DNA from 2 places in the Pseudomonas trutticola BRTCR10 genome. Region 2 is predicted to be linked to the other one. Evidence: predicted binding sites of a transcription regulator. Region 2 holds the regulator's gene; the other holds the start of a gene.
What was found. Region 2 encodes sigma-54, which starts transcription at its own class of promoters, with help from an activator protein. Its sites were predicted from a motif close to ANTGGCATNNANNTTGCTNT; they were not measured.

Region 1 (7,787 bases), 790 kb from region 2:
CGGTGGTCTCGGCGGAACATATGCAGCGCGCGCAGTATTTCAAGCAATTGTGGTCGCGCTATCAGCAGAGTCGCGACCTCATCAGCGTCGGTGCGTACGTCGCTGGTGGCGATCGCGAGACCGATCTTGCGATTTCCCTGCAACCGCAATTGGTCAGGTACCAGCGTCAGGGCCTCAACGACAAAATCAACATGGGCGAAAGCCAGTCCTATCTCGAGACCCTGTTCGCCCCTGCGGCGGGCGGGTAACCGGCCATGGCCGTCAGCCGAGCCGCGCGTCTCGCTCCGGTGGTGGACATGGCCGAACAGGCCGAGAAAACCGCCGTGCAGCGCCTGGGTTATTTTCAGGGCCAGGTGAAGGTCGCCGAAAGCAAACTCGCCGACCTGCACGCCTTCCGTCTGGATTACTCGCAGCAATGGATCGTGCGCGGCAGCACTGGCGTCAGTGGGCAATGGCTGCTCGGCTTCCAGGGCTTTCTGGCGCAACTCGACACCGCCGTTGACCAGCAGCGGCAGAGCCTGGTCTGGCACCAGAACAAGCTCGACAAGGCTCGTGAGGAATGGCAACAGGCCTTCGCCAAGGTCGAGGGCCTGCGCAAACTGGTGCAGCGCTATCGCGAAGAGGCGCAACGCCTTGAAGACAAACGCGAGCAGAAGCTGCTCGATGAGTTGTCCCAGCGCTTGCCGCGGCGGGATGTTTTTTGATCTTGGCGCGGCGTGACTTATGAGCTCATTATTTTAAGACTTGAAACCTGAACGTTTCCGATCGGCCCAAGGGTACTGAATTGCGACTAACAGTGAAGTATGTTGTTACCTGCTGACCGATTAGCTGCCAATCATCTGCGCTATTAAATTTTGAGCCAACTTTCCCACTGCTCGCACCACCCGGGCTCACGTTGACGATTTTTTCGTACGATTTTCCGTCGTCCGTATTCAGCACGAAAGTGACCTGATCATTCAGGTCTGCGGCACACCACGCCATAAGCGCTGCTTTACCGCTCTCAAACTCAGCTCTGCTGACGATAATGGGCGAGCTGGTGCCATGCAGATGGGGGGCGGTAAAATTCGCGAGTGCATTGTTCATGATTGCGATCCTGTGGTTTTGTATGCAGCGATCTTGCTGCTCCACAATTGAATGATGTAGCTGGATCTGACGCTACTGTCAGATCTGACAGTAGCGACGAACGGTTTTCGAACCACGCAGCGAAGCAGGTGCTCGCATATCAAGCCATTTCTAAGTTGCTCGTGCTTGGATCTGGTGCTAAACCTTGTACAAGGTTGTTCATGACAAGGAAGCCAGTCAATGTCAGTCGTTACAGAATTATCCCCGGATGGTCAAAAACTGACGATTTTAGTCAAGGGTCGATTCGATTTCGCCAAGCATCAGGAATTTCGAGAGTCCTACGAGAATCTGCAGCCGAAACCCGAATCCTTTGAAGTGGATCTGAAAGACGCCACTTACCTCGACAGTTCGGCGCTCGGGATGTTGTTGCTGCTGCGCGATCATGCCGGCGGTGAGAGTGCCGAAATCACGCTGACCCACGCCAATGCCGATGTTCGCAAGATTCTTGCGATTTCAAATTTCGAACAAATCTTCGACGTGGCATAAGCGCAATGCAGGCTGATTCCGAGCCGCTGACAATTCTGATCGCCGAAGACAGCGCCGCCGACCGGTTGCTGTTGTCGACCATCGTTCGCCGTCAGGGCCATGAGGTGCTGACGGCGGCCAATGGTGCCGATGCTGTCGAGATCTTCCGCCGGCAGCAACCGCATCTTGTCCTGATGGACGCGATGATGCCGGTGATGGACGGTTTCGAGGCTGCGCGGCAGATCAAGGCGCTGGCCGGGGAAACCCTGGTGCCGATCATCTTCCTGACTTCGCTCACCGAAAGTGAGGCGTTGGCCCGCTGTCTGGAGGCCGGTGGTGACGACTTTCTGGCGAAGCCCTACAACCAGGTGATTCTTGCCGCCAAAATCAAGGCGATGGACCGCTTGCGCCGCTTGCAAGCCACGGTGCTGCAGCAGCGCGACCTGATCGCCAAACATCACGATTACCTGCTCAACGAGCAACGGGTCGCAAAAGCCGTGTTTGACAAGGTCGCGCACTCCGGTTGCCTGAGTGCGCCGAATATTCGTTATCTGCAATCACCCTATGCGCTGTTCAATGGCGACCTATTGCTGGCGGCGTATACGCCGGCGGGCGACATGCATGTGTTGCTGGGTGATTTCACCGGCCATGGCTTGCCGGCCGCCGTCGGTGCGATGCCGTTGGCCGAAGTGTTTTACGGCATGACGGCCAAGGGCTACGGCTTGGCGGAAACCCTGCGCGAGATGAACGCCAAGCTCAAGCGCATCCTGCCGGTGGACATGTTCTGTTGTGCGACGCTGCTGTGCCTGAGTTCTCAAAGGCGTTCGGTCGAAGTCTGGAACGGTGGCATGCCGGACGGCTATCTGCACCGGATTGCCAGCGGCGAGCGCGAGCCTCTGGCTGCGCGACATTTGCCGTTGGGGGTATTGAGCCCGCAGGCGTTCGATGACTGCACGCAGGTGCATCCGATGGCCGTCGGTGATCGGGTCTTCCTGTTGTCCGACGGGGTGATCGACACCAGTAACGCCAGTGATCAGTTGTTCGGCGTCGAGCGTTTGCAGCGAGTGTTCGCCAGCAATCGCGAGCCAGATCGACTGTTCGACGAGATCGAGCAGGCGCTGCGCGATTTTCGCGGTGAGGCTCGCGACGATGTGAGTATGGTCGAGGTCAGCCTGCTTGAGCCTGAGCAGGTGCACCCTGCGGTGCCGGTGTACTCCGACAGCGGTCAGTCGTGTCCGCTGGACTGGTCGGCGAGTTTCGAATTTCGTGGCGCCACGTTAAAGCGTTTCAATCCGTTGCCGTACCTGTTGCAGTTGCTCCAGGAGGTGCATGGGCTACGGGCGCAAAGCGGCGCGCTATACAGCGTGCTCGCCGAGTTGTATTCCAATGCACTGGAGCACGGGGTGTTGGGTCTGGACTCCAGCCTCAAGCGCGATGCCTCGGGATTCGCCCGCTACTATGAGCAGCGCAACGTGCGTCTGGAGAGTTTGCAGGATGGCTTTGTGCGTGTGCATTTGCAGGTGAAGCCGCAAGGCAAGGGCGGGTGTCTGCTTATCCGTGTCGACGACAGCGGTAAGGGTTTCGATGTCGCAAGGGTCATGGATCGGCCCCTGGACGGTGTCCGTCTGTCGGGACGCGGTGTCAGTCTGGTCCGGCAATTGGGGCGCAACGCGAGTTGGTCGGACGAAGGTCGTAGTGCCCACGTGGAGTTTTTCTGGGAGATTGAGGCATAATCGGCGCAATTCTTGATCAAGGAGTGAGCAAGTGACTGATAAACATATTGATCGCGAGGTGCTCAGCGTACTGCGCGAAGTCATGGAGGATGGTTATCCCGAATTGCTGGATACCTTTCTGGCGGATTCGGAAAACCGCCTGCTTGAGCTGCGCGAGACTGCCGATGCCAAGGTCTTGTCCGAAGTGGCTCATAGCTTCAAGGGCAGCGCCGGCAACATGGGCGCGGTTCGACTGGCCGAGCTTTGTCAGAGGCTTGAGTCGGACGCCAAAGACAAAAGCCCTGCACAAATCGCCAAACTGGTCGCCGAGATCAGTAGCGAATTCGCTCAGGTGCGGCCTGAATATGAGCATGAACGCCAGGACGCGCTAACCCAATAAAACGAGCCGTCCGGCGCTTTTCCAAAGCGTCGGACAAAACTGGCCCGGCACTTGCATTCATCTCCCGCAACTGTACCTACGATCCCAGTGCAGCGGAGACCGTTTCATGCCTGCGACCCCCAACATTCTTCTTCAGAACGCCGCCCAGGCCAAGGCGCAAGCCGCCTCTGCCAAACCGTCGGCAGTGGCCGCAGACGCCGGGGACAAGGCCTCAAGCTTCGCTCAGGTGTTTGCCAGTCAGGACTCGAGCAAGCCTGCCGTCACGGTTGACGCCCCGCTGAAATCGGCGCGCGACAAGGTCGCTGACACCGGCGGCAAGAAGGACGTCAGCAAGGATCAATCTGCCCCTGCGAAGCCGGCGGTTGCCGATAGCGGCAATGCCTTGCCTGCCGACAAACCGGTGGCGGCCGACGACAAGGTCGTCAGCAGCGACGAATCCGCGGATACCAACCAGACTCCGGTAGCCGATGCCACTCCAGTCGATCCGACGCTGGATCCTGCGTTGGCCGCCGTCGTGCAGCCGGCAGTGACGGCACCCGTCGTGCCGGTCCCGGTTGTCGAAGCGGCCACCCCGGCGAAAACCGAAACTCCGGCCGTGTCCCAATTGCCAGGTGTGGTCAAGGATCCGGCGGCGAGCACCGACAGCGATTTCGATCCTTCGGCCGACCCTCTCGATGCCTTGCCGGCCGTGCGCATGGCGATGGAGCAGGGTGGACATATCTCCGCCGCCAGCCAGGCACAACCGAAAGCGGCGCCCGCGCAGACTCAGGCTGACGGCGAATTGACCTCGGCGCAGAACTTTGCCGCCGGCATGGCCAGCATGCTTGATGTGCAGTCCGACAAGGACAGCACCAGTCAGGGCGGCGAGAAGGCTTTCAGCGGGCTGATCGATGACGGCCTGAAAGACCTGAAAACCGCCACCAGCGACACCCGCGTCGATGACTTCGCCAACCGCTTGGCGGCACTGACTCAGGCTGCCACGCCGAAAACTGCGAACGCAGTACCGGTCAATCAGCCGATCGCCATGCATCAAAGCGGCTGGACCGAAGAAGTGGTCAACCGCGTCATGTATCTGTCGAGCGCCAATCTGAAGGCGGCGGACATTCAGTTGCAGCCGGCCGAGCTGGGGCGTCTGGATATCCGCGTGAACATGGTCCCCGACCAGCAGACTCAGGTGACGTTCATGAGCGCGCACCCGAGTGTGCGTGAAGCGCTCGACGGGCAGATGCACCGGTTGCGTGAGATGTTCAACCAGCAGAGCATGGGCCAGGTCGACGTCAATGTGTCCGACCAGAGTCGCGGCTGGCAGGGGCAGCAAGGTCAGGAGCAGGCGCAGCAGGGCCAGAGTGGGCGCACCAGCGCTACCGGTGGTCGTCTGGATTCGGCGGATGAAGAGCTGGCACCCGCCGCTATTGCTGAAGCAGCCGCGCAAACCACCAGCGTGATCGGCACCAGCGCGGTCGACTATTACGCCTGACACACCGCTGTACCCTGTGGGAGCTGGCTTGCCAGCGATGGCGGCGGCACATTCGAAATCAATGTGTCAGACAAATCGCTATCGCTGGCAAGCCAGCTCCCACAGGGTCTTGCATCAGTCGATACATCCCTCTCGTCAATCCCTCCGACACTTCTGGCATAACACTTGCTCTTGCCTTGCCGTGCGACTGTGAAAACCCGATTAGTGACGGATTATTGGCATGGCGAAGAGCGAAACAGCAGCAGTGAAAGACCCAGCAACCAAAGGCAAACTCAAGCTGATCATCGTGATCGTGCTGGCGTTGCTGCTGGCCATTGGCGCGTCCGTGGGGGCGACCTGGTTCTTCATGCACAGCGCCCAAAGCAAGCCTGCCGAGGCCGCAGATGCAGCGCCCGTCGGCAAGCAGCCGGCGATTTTCGAGCCGATGGCGCCGGCCTTTGTCGCCAACTACAACCAGAACGGCCGTCAGCGCTACATGCAGGTGAGCATCACCATGCTGGCGCGTAACCAGGCCGATCTGGAAGCGCTGAAAGTGCACATGCCGGTGATCCGCAACAACCTGGTGATGCTCTTCTCCGGTCAGGATTTCGCCACTTTGGCGACGCCGGTCGGCCAGGAGATGTTGCGCCAGAAGGCCACAGCGAGCGTGCAGGAAGTGGCGCAGAAAGAGCTGGGCAAAGTGGTGATCGAACAGTTGCTTTTCACTAATTTCGTACTGCAGTAGGAACACGACATGGCCGTGCAGGATCTGCTGTCCCAGGATGAAATCGATGCGCTGTTGCATGGCGTCGACGATGGTCTGGTACAGACCGATAACGCTGCCGAACCCGGCAGTGTCAAAAGCTACGACCTGACCAGCCAGGATCGCATCGTCCGTGGACGCATGCCGACTCTGGAGATGATCAACGAGCGTTTTGCCCGTTACACCCGCATCAGCATGTTCAACATGCTGCGCCGCTCGGCGGACGTTGCCGTCGGTGGCGTACAGGTGATGAAGTTTGGCGAATACGTACACTCGCTGTACGTGCCGACCAGCCTCAACCTGGTCAAGATCAAACCCCTGCGCGGCACCGCGCTGTTCATCCTCGACGCCAAACTGGTGTTCAAACTGGTGGACAACTTCTTCGGCGGTGACGGTCGTCACGCGAAGATCGAAGGGCGTGAATTCACCCCGACCGAATTGCGCGTGGTGCGCATGGTGCTGGAGCAGGCCTTCGTCGATCTGAAAGAAGCCTGGCAGGCGATCATGGAAGTCAATTTCGAGTACATCAACTCGGAAGTGAACCCGGCCATGGCCAACATCGTCGGCCCGAGCGAAGCGATCGTGGTTTCCACCTTCCATATCGAACTCGATGGCGGTGGCGGCGACCTGCACGTGACCATGCCGTACTCGATGATCGAGCCGGTGCGCGAAATGCTCGACGCCGGTTTCCAGTCGGACCTCGACGATCAGGACGAGCGCTGGGTCAATGCCCTGCGCCAGGACGTGCTCGATGTCGACGTGCCGATCGGTGCCACCGTCGCCCGTCGCCAGTTGAAGCTGCGCGACATCCTGCACATGCAGCCGGGGGATGTGATCCCGGTGGAAATGCCGGAAGACATGATCATGCGCGCCAACGGCGTACCGGCCTTCAAGGTCAAGATGGGCTCGCACAAAGGCAACCTCGCGTTGCAAGTGATCGAGCCGATCGAGCGTCGCTGAAGCGCCGCTCTCACCCCCACACATTTAGCTGAATTGTTGCCCGCCGAGGACAAATGATGAACGACGATATGAACGCCCAGGACGATCAGGCACTGGCTGACGAATGGGCTGCTGCCCTGGAAGAAACTGGTGACGGCCAGGCTGACATCGATGCGCTGTTGGCTGCTGAAGCTGGCGCCGCCAGCTCCAACCGTCTGCCGATGGAAGAATTCGGCAGCGTGCCGAAGAACAACGATCCGGTAACGCTGGACGGTCCGAACCTGGACGTGATCCTCGACATCCCGGTGTCGATCTCGATGGAAGTGGGCAGCACCGACATCAACATTCGCAACCTGCTGCAACTCAACCAGGGTTCGGTCATCGAACTGGACCGCCTGGCGGGTGAGCCGCTGGACGTGCTGGTCAACGGCACGCTGATCGCTCACGGCGAAGTGGTCGTGGTCAACGAGAAGTTCGGCATCCGCCTGACCGACGTGATCAGCCCAAGCGAACGCATCAAGAAGCTGCGCTGAGTGAAAAGGTTTCTCTGGGCTCTGCTCGCGTTGCCGTTGAGCGTGCTGGCCGCTGAACCGGCGGCAACCCACGCTGCTGCTGCGCCGGTTGCCGCGACTGCGCCGATGGTCAACAGCGGCGTGGCCGGGCAATTGACGCAACTGGTATTCGGCTTGCTGCTGGTGCTGGGGCTGATCTTCTTCCTTGCCTGGCTGTTGCGTCGAGTGCAGCAGGCAGGCCCGGCAGGCAAGGGCCAGGTGATCGAGCTGATCGGTTCCCGTGCGCTCGGTCCGCGTGACCGTTTGATGCTGGTGCAGGTCGGCAATGAGCAGATTCTGCTCGGTCTGAGCCCCGGCACCATCACCGCGCTGCACGTGCTCAAAGAGCCGGTTGAAGTGCCAGGTACCAGCGAGAAAG
Region 2 (7,787 bases):
GCCGGTGCGCATGAGTCAGGTGCTCAACGGCTGGGCGCAGCAACTCAAGGCCAACATCGGCCACTTGCAGGACCTGCTGCCAAGTCTGCAATCCCTGGCGCAGGGCGGCACGGCCGTCGGCACCGGGATCAATGCGCATCCTGAGTTCGCCGCACGTTTCAGCCGTCAACTCAGCCAATTGACCCACGTGCAATTCACTCAAGGCAAGGATCTGTTCGCCCTGATCGGCTCACAAGACACTGCCGTCGCCGTCTCTGGCCAGCTCAAGGCCATAGCCGTTTCGTTGATGAAAATCGCCAACGACCTGCGTTGGATGAACTCCGGCCCGCTCGCCGGTCTCGGTGAAATCGAATTGGAAGGCCTGCAACCGGGCTCGTCGATCATGCCGGGCAAGGTCAACCCGGTGATCCCGGAAGCCACCGCCATGGTTGCTGCGCAAGTGATCGGCAACGATTCGGTGATCACCATTGCCGGTCAGTCGGGCAACTTCGAACTGAACGTGATGCTGCCGATCATCGCCCAGAACCTGTTGAGCAGCATCGAACTGCTGGCCAATTCCAGCCGTCTGCTCGGTGACAAGGCCATCGCGACATTCAAGGTCAATGAGTCGCGACTCAAGGAAGCGCTGTCGCGCAACCCGATTCTGGTCACCGCGCTCAACCCGATCATCGGCTACCAGAAAGCCGCGGAAATCGCCAAGCAGGCCTACAAACAGGGCCGCCCGGTGATTGATGTCGCGCTGGAACACACCGACCTGTCGCGCAGCCAACTGGAAGAGCTACTCAATCCCGAGAAGCTCACTGCCGGCGGCGTGTAAACCCCGCAACCGCTTTGGAGGCTCACCATGGAGCACTGGAAACGCACGATCGAACGGGCCAATCGCTGCTTCATGATGGGCGAATTGATCGACGCCCGCGAGGCTTACCTGCAAGCCCTGGCCCTGGCGCAAGTGTTGTTCGAGCGCTGGGCGGATGCCGACGAAGCGGTGGCGGCCTGCGTCATCTCCCATCACAACCTGGCGGATCTGCACCTGCGCCTGAATCAGCCCGAGGAGAGCGCCGAGTATCTCTGCGCGATTCACCAACGGCTGTTGCAGACCATGCAGGACGAGCGCCTACGCCCGGCCCTGCGTGAGGCGGCGCTGCGCCAGAGCAGCAAGACCTACGTTGAATTACTGAACTTCATCAGCGAACACGGCGAATACCCGCGCACTCAGCGCCTGCTGCATCCGGATACCGGCAATGCGCGTCGCGCGCCTGCCCCACATCACCATGGAGTCCATTGAAATGGCTTTTACTTTGCCTGCCTTGCCTTACGCCTACGACGCCCTCGAACCGCATATCGATGCGCAGACCATGGAGATCCACTACACCAAGCATCACCAGACTTACATCAACAACCTCAACGCCGCCGTAGAAGGCACTGAATACGCCGAGTGGCCGGTGGAAAAACTGGTCGCCAGCGTGCAGCAGTTGCCGGAAAAACTCCGTGCGGCGGTGATCAATCAGGGCGGCGGTCATGCCAATCATTCGCTGTTCTGGGAAGTCATGGTGCCAAGCGGTGGCGGCAGGCCCGATGGCGCGCTGGCCAAGGCCATTGATGAACAACTGGGTGGTCTGGACAGTTTCAAAGAGGCCTTCACCAAAGCCGCGCTGACCCGTTTCGGCAGCGGTTGGGCCTGGCTCAGCGTGACCCCGCAGAAGAAACTGATCGTGGAAAGCAGCGGCAACCAGGACAGTCCACTGATGAACGGCAACACGCCAATTCTCGGTCTCGATGTCTGGGAGCACGCCTACTACCTGCGTTACCAGAACCGTCGTCCGGAATACATCAACGCCTTTTACAACGTGATCAATTGGCCTGAAGTGGCTGCGCGCTACAAAGCCGCACTGGTTTAAGTCTTCTATAAAAACAATCCAAGGCTGACTATGGGCACTGAAACACTGGCGATCGGAAGTGGGCGTATGTTTCGTTACGCGGTGGGCTCGCTCTTGCTGTTGGCGGGCATGACCTTGCTGGTCGCTCACGGGCTGGAATGGCTGGATCTGGAACCGAGGCTGTCGCGGGCGTTGCAAGGCGGGGCGATCTGCGCGCTCGGCACGGCGCTCGGCGCGGTCCCGGTACTGGTGATTCGGCGCATGCCCCAGGCGCTCAGCGATACATTGCTGGGTTTTGGCGCTGGCGTGATGTTGGCAGCGACGGCGTTTTCGCTGATCGTGCCGGGCATTGCCGCCGCTGAAAGCCTCGGCCTGACAGCGTGGGCCGCCAGCGGCTTGATCTGCTTCGGCATCATGCTCGGTGCGTTCGGGCTGTTTCTGGTCGACCGGCAATTGGCTGGTGCGTCTCCGGAGATGCTCGTGGGCACGGTCGAACGGCCGGTGATTCCGCCGCGGATCTGGCTGTTCGTGTTCGCCATCATTGCTCATAACATTCCGGAGGGCATGGCGGTCGGTGTCTCCGCTGGCGGCGGTATGCCGGATGCCGATAGTCTGGCCATGGGCATTGCCTTGCAGGATGTGCCGGAAGGTCTGGTGATTGCGCTGGTACTGGCCGGGGCGGGAATGTCGCGGGTCAAGGCGTTCTTGATCGGCGCGGCGTCGGGTCTGGTTGAGCCGGTTTTTGCCCTGCTGTGTGCGTGGCTGGTGAGCCTGGCGCAGGTGCTGTTGCCGTTAGGTCTGGCGCTGGCGGCCGGGGCGATGTTGCTGGTGGTGACCCACGAAGTGATCCCCGAGTCGCGACGCAATGGTCACGACAAACTGGCCAGTCTCGGCCTGTTGATCGGGTTTTGTCTGATGATGGTGATGGATACAGCGCTGGGTTGAGTTGAATTGTGGCGAGGGAGCTTGCTCCCTCGCCACAGGCGATCAGCCACCTTCGTCGAAGTAGTTGTTGATCAACGCCACCAGCGCATCCAGCGCTTCCTGTTCCTGATGCCCTTCGGTACTCAAATAGATTTTGGTGCCTTTGCCAGCCGCCAACATCATCATCGCCATGATGCTTTTGCCATCAACCGTAGTCTCCGGCGTGCGGCCTACTCGGATCGTGCAATCGGGATACTGGCCGGCAACCCCGACAAACTTCGCCGACGCTCGGGCATGCAAACCCAGTTTATTGATGATTTCGATTTCCAGAGCAGGCATCGCGGTGTGAATCCTTTAAGTGAGGTCGCGGTGGCGAACCTGGACATTCTTCAGGGTTTTCTGCAGGGCCTGACCCAAGCGTTCGGTCAGGTAGACGGAGCGGTGATGCCCGCCGGTACAGCCAATGGCAATGGTGACGTAGGCGCGGTTACTCGCGGCGAAGCGTGGCAACCATTTGTGCAGATAGGTGAAGATGTCCTGGAACATTTCCTCCACCTCGGGCTGTGCTGCCAGATACTCGGCCACCGGCGCATCGAGACCCGATTGTGCACGCAACTCAGGTTTCCAGTAAGGATTGGGCAGGCAGCGCACATCGAACACCAGGTCCGCATCCACCGGCATGCCGCGCTTGAAGCCGAATGACTCGACCAGGAACGCGGTGCCCGGCTCCGGCTGATTCAGCAAACGCAGCTTGATGGTGTCGCGCAACTGGTACAGGTTCAGATGGGTGGTGTTGATTTTCAGGTCAGCGAGGTCGGCGATAGGGCCGAGCAGGGCGGTTTCATCCTGAATCGCCTCGGCCAGCGAGCGGTTGGCGTTGCTCAGTGGATGGCGACGGCGGGTTTCGGAAAAACGCTTGAGCAGCGTCTCCTCGTCAGCATCCAGATACAAGACATCGCACTGGATATGCTTGCTGCGGACATCTTCAAGCAGTTCCGGAAAACGGGTCAGATGGCTCGGCAGGTTACGCGCATCGATAGACACGGCCACCAGCGGCTGCGCCAGTTCGGTGTGAATCAGCGCCCGTTCGGCCAGTTCTGGCAGCAGGCCAGCTGGCAGATTGTCGATGCAGTAGTAACCGTTGTCCTCAAGGACATCCAGGGCGGTACTTTTACCCGAGCCGGAACGGCCACTGACGATGATCAAGCGCATGATTACTGCCCGTTTTGCTCGTCCAGTACGACCTGGTACAAGGCTTCGTTGCTCGGAGCGCTGCGCAGCTTATCGCGCACGTCCTTGCGATCGAGCATGCTGGCGATCTGGCGCAGCAACTCCAGATGGGCATCGGTAGCCGCTTCCGGGACCAGCAGAACGAACAGCAGGTCAACCGGGGCGCCGTCGATGGCATCGAAATCGATAGGGGCTTCAAGGTGCATCAAGGCGCTGATTGGCGACTGGCAACCCTTGAGGCGGCAGTGAGGAATGGCGATGCCGTTGCCGAAACCGGTAGAGCCGAGTTTCTCACGGGCGATCAGGGCCTCGAAGACATCTTGCATCTCCAGATCCGGCACTTCGCGGGCGATCAGGTTGGCAATTTGTTCGAGGGCTTTCTTTTTACTGCCGCCCGGCACGTTCACCAGGGAACGGCCGGGGGTCAGGATACTTTCAAGTCGGATCATGGAATGGGGGGTTATCGACCGGTGGCGCCCTGGAGCAGGCTCTGGGTCTTTTCCTTATGCTTTTTGAGTTGTTTATCCAGCTTGTCGGTCAAGGCGTCGATCGCCGCGTACATATCGGTATGTTCCGCATTGGCGACCACTTCGCTGCCGGGTATATGCAAGGTGGCTTCGATTTTCTGCTTCAGCTTTTCGACGCACATCGTGACTTGCACGTTGGTGATCTTGTCGAAATGTCGTTCCAGTCGTTGGAGTTTTTCCTCGATGTAGGAACGCAGAGGTTGGGTCACTTCCAGTTGGTGTCCACTGATGTTGACTTGCATACAGCTTCTCCTTCGTTGCCAGTGCATAAAGCGGCAGGCTGGATAGCCTGCCACTGGAACGCTGTAACGTGGCTTACATCAACCGCTTGCGTTCGCTCGAAGGCGCGATCCCTAAGGACTCGCGGTACTTGGCGACGGTGCGGCGAGCCACCTGAATGCCTTGTGCCTCCAGTAAACCAGCGATCTTGCTGTCACTCAACGGCTTTTTCTGATTTTCCGCCGCAACCAGTTTTTTGATGATCGCGCGGATCGCCGTGGACGAGCATTCACCGCCTTCGGAGGTGCTGACGTGGCTGGAGAAAAAGTATTTCAGTTCATAAATACCGCGCGGGGTATGCATGAATTTCTGTGTGGTCACCCGGGAAATCGTCGATTCATGCATGCCGACCGCTTCGGCGATGTCATGCAGGACCAGCGGCTTCATGGCTTCGTCGCCGTATTCCAGGAAGCCGCGCTGATGCTCGACGATCTGGGTGGCCACTTTCATCAGGGTTTCGTTGCGGCTTTGCAGGCTTTTGATGAACCAGCGAGCCTCCTGCAACTGATTGCGCATGAAGGTGTTGTCGGCGCTGGTATCGGCGCGACGCACGAATCCGGCGTACTGGGCGTTGACCCGCAGGCGTGGCACGGATTCCTGGTTCAGCTCGACCAGCCAGCGCTCGTTGTCCTTGCGCACGATGACGTCCGGGACGACGTACTCGGCTTCAGTGGATTCAATCTGCGAGCCTGGACGCGGGTTGAGGCTCTGCACCAGTTCGATGACCTGACGCAGCTCGTCTTCCTTGAGCTTCATGCGGCGCATCAACTGGCTGTAGTCGCGGCTGCCGAGCAGGTCGATGTAATCGGTGACCAAGCGTTTGGCTTCAGCCAGCCAAGGTGTCTTGGCCGAGAGCTGGCGTAATTGCAGCAGCAGGCATTCACTGAGGTTGCGGGCGCCAATGCCTGCCGGTTCGAATTGCTGGATGCGGTGCAGGACGGCTTCGATCTCGTCCAGTTCGATGTCCAGTTCCGGGTCGAATGCTTCGAGAATCTCCTCGAGGGTTTCGTCCAGGTAGCCCTGATTGTTGATGCAATCGATCAGGGTCACGGCGATCAGGCGATCGGTGTCGGACATCGGTGCCAGGTTCAATTGCCACAGCAGGTGGCTTTGCAGGCTTTCGCCAGCAGAGGTGCGGGTGGTGAAATCCCACTCGTCGTCGTCGCTGGTTGGCAGGCTGCTGGCACTGGTCTGGTAGACGTCTTCCCAGGCCGTATCGACCGGAAGCTCGTTGGGGATGCGCTCGCTCCAGTCGCCGTCCTCGAGGTTATCCACCGTCGGGGCGGTTTCCTGATAGGAAGGTTCCTGGATCTCGGTGTTGGGCTTCTGTTCGGCGTTGTCGGCCAAGGGGTCGGAGTTGTCGAAGTCGTCGCCTTCTTCCTGGCGTTCGAGCATCGGATTGGATTCCAGGGCCTCCTGGATTTCCTGTTGCAGATCCAGGGTCGACAATTGGAGCAGGCGGATGGCCTGTTGCAGCTGCGGTGTCATCGTCAGCTGCTGGCCCATTCTCAAGACTAGCGATGGTTTCATGGCAGGGGCTTAACACCTTATTCGCCGGCGCTATGCGCCATCCACTACAGGGCGCCGGAGCGCCAAACTTAAGCAAATTATATGCCTGAAACTGAAGTGTTTGCCTAGAGCGCTGTAACAATTAAAGCGGATTAAATTCAGCTTGAATCGATACAGCACCCGGGGCGGCTCACCGGGCACTATTCGCTTAGAGGCGGAATTCGTGGCCCAGATACACTTCCTTCACCAGATCGTTGGCGAGGATGGTCGCGGAGTCACCTTCGGCGATCAGTTGACCGTCGTTGACGATGTAGGCGGTTTCGCAGATGTCCAGCGTCTCACGCACGTTGTGGTCGGTGATCAGTACACCGATGCCCTTGGCCTTGAGATGGTGGATGATCTGCTTGATGTCGCCGACCGAAATCGGGTCGACACCGGCGAACGGTTCGTCGAGCAGGATGAATTTCGGTGCGGTTGCCAGTGCGCGGGCGATTTCCACCCGGCGGCGCTCACCACCCGACAGGCTCATGCCGAGGTTGTCGCGGATGTGGCTGATATGGAATTCCTGCAGCAGGCTTTCCAGCTCCTTGCGACGGCCGGCCTTGTCGAGCTCCTGACGGGTCTCGAGGATGGCCATGATGTTGTCGGCCACCGACAGTTTGCGGAAGATCGATGCTTCTTGCGGCAGATAGCCGATACCGGCCTTGGCGCGGCCATGCATTGGCTGGTGGCTGACGTCCAGATCGTCGATCAGCACACGACCCTGATCGGCCTGGACCAGGCCGACGATCATGTAGAAGCAGGTGGTCTTGCCGGCGCCGTTCGGGCCGAGCAGGCCGACGATCTGGCCGCTGTCGATCGACAGGCTGACGTCACGCACGACCTGGCGGCTTTTATAGGCCTTGGCCAGGTGCTGAGCTTTCAGAGTTGCCATTACTGGGTTTTCTCGTCGGTTTTCTTCTTCGGCTGGATCACCATGTCGATGCGCGGACGCGCTTCGGTGACCTTGCTGCCGGTAGCGCGACCGGCGCTGGCCAGTTTCTTCACGGTGTCATAGACGATTTTCTCGCCTTGAGTCGTGTTGTTGTCCTTGTCGACAACCTTGGCCTTGTCGATCAGCACAACGCGGTTTTGCGCGGCGTGGTACTGAATCGTCACGCCCCAGCCCTGAACAGGCTTGGTGTCGCCAGCGGTCTGCAGTTGTTCGAAGTAGGCGAGGTTGCCCACCGAGGTCACCACGTCGATGTCACCGGCCGGCGTGCGAGTAATGGTCACGGTGTTGCCCGTAACCTTCATCGAGCCCTGAGTGATGATGACGTCGCCTTTATAAGTGGCAATGCCATTCTTGTCGTCCAGTTGGGCGTCGTCGGCCTGGATGCGGATCGGCTGTTGCTGATCGTTCGGCAGAGCCCAGGCGCTCACGCTTCCCAGTGCTGCGCCC

Region 1: the regulator sigma-54 is predicted to act here: its motif matches at 3,738-3,757, upstream of ACVVH8_RS08255 (flagellar hook-length control protein FliK).

The regions. Positions count from the first base shown of each region.
Region 1 is NZ_CM149552.1:1,844,276-1,852,062, forward strand. Features, by position in the region: gene fliI (flagellar protein export ATPase FliI) at 1-248, shown strand, start outside; gene fliJ (flagellar export protein FliJ) at 255-704, shown strand; gene ACVVH8_RS08235 (hypothetical protein) at 733-1,083, opposite strand; gene ACVVH8_RS08240 (STAS domain-containing protein) at 1,303-1,608, shown strand; gene ACVVH8_RS08245 (ATP-binding SpoIIE family protein phosphatase) at 1,614-3,320, shown strand; gene ACVVH8_RS08250 (Hpt domain-containing protein) at 3,352-3,699, shown strand; gene ACVVH8_RS08255 (flagellar hook-length control protein FliK) at 3,806-5,176, shown strand; gene fliL (flagellar basal body-associated protein FliL) at 5,397-5,900, shown strand; gene fliM (flagellar motor switch protein FliM) at 5,910-6,878, shown strand; gene fliN (flagellar motor switch protein FliN) at 6,935-7,390, shown strand; gene fliO (flagellar biosynthetic protein FliO) at 7,391-7,787, shown strand, end outside.
Region 2 is NZ_CM149552.1:1,058,214-1,066,000, forward strand. Features, by position in the region: gene ACVVH8_RS04505 (class II fumarate hydratase) at 1-817, shown strand, start outside; gene ACVVH8_RS04510 (hypothetical protein) at 845-1,285, shown strand; gene ACVVH8_RS04515 (superoxide dismutase) at 1,287-1,898, shown strand; gene ACVVH8_RS04520 (ZIP family metal transporter) at 1,929-2,822, shown strand; gene ACVVH8_RS04525 (HPr family phosphocarrier protein) at 2,865-3,140, opposite strand; gene rapZ (RNase adapter RapZ) at 3,156-4,013, opposite strand; gene ptsN (PTS IIA-like nitrogen regulatory protein PtsN) at 4,016-4,480, opposite strand; gene hpf (ribosome hibernation-promoting factor, HPF/YfiA family) at 4,492-4,800, opposite strand; gene ACVVH8_RS04545 (RNA polymerase factor sigma-54) at 4,874-6,367, opposite strand; gene lptB (LPS export ABC transporter ATP-binding protein) at 6,555-7,280, opposite strand; gene lptA (lipopolysaccharide transport periplasmic protein LptA) at 7,280-7,787, opposite strand, start outside.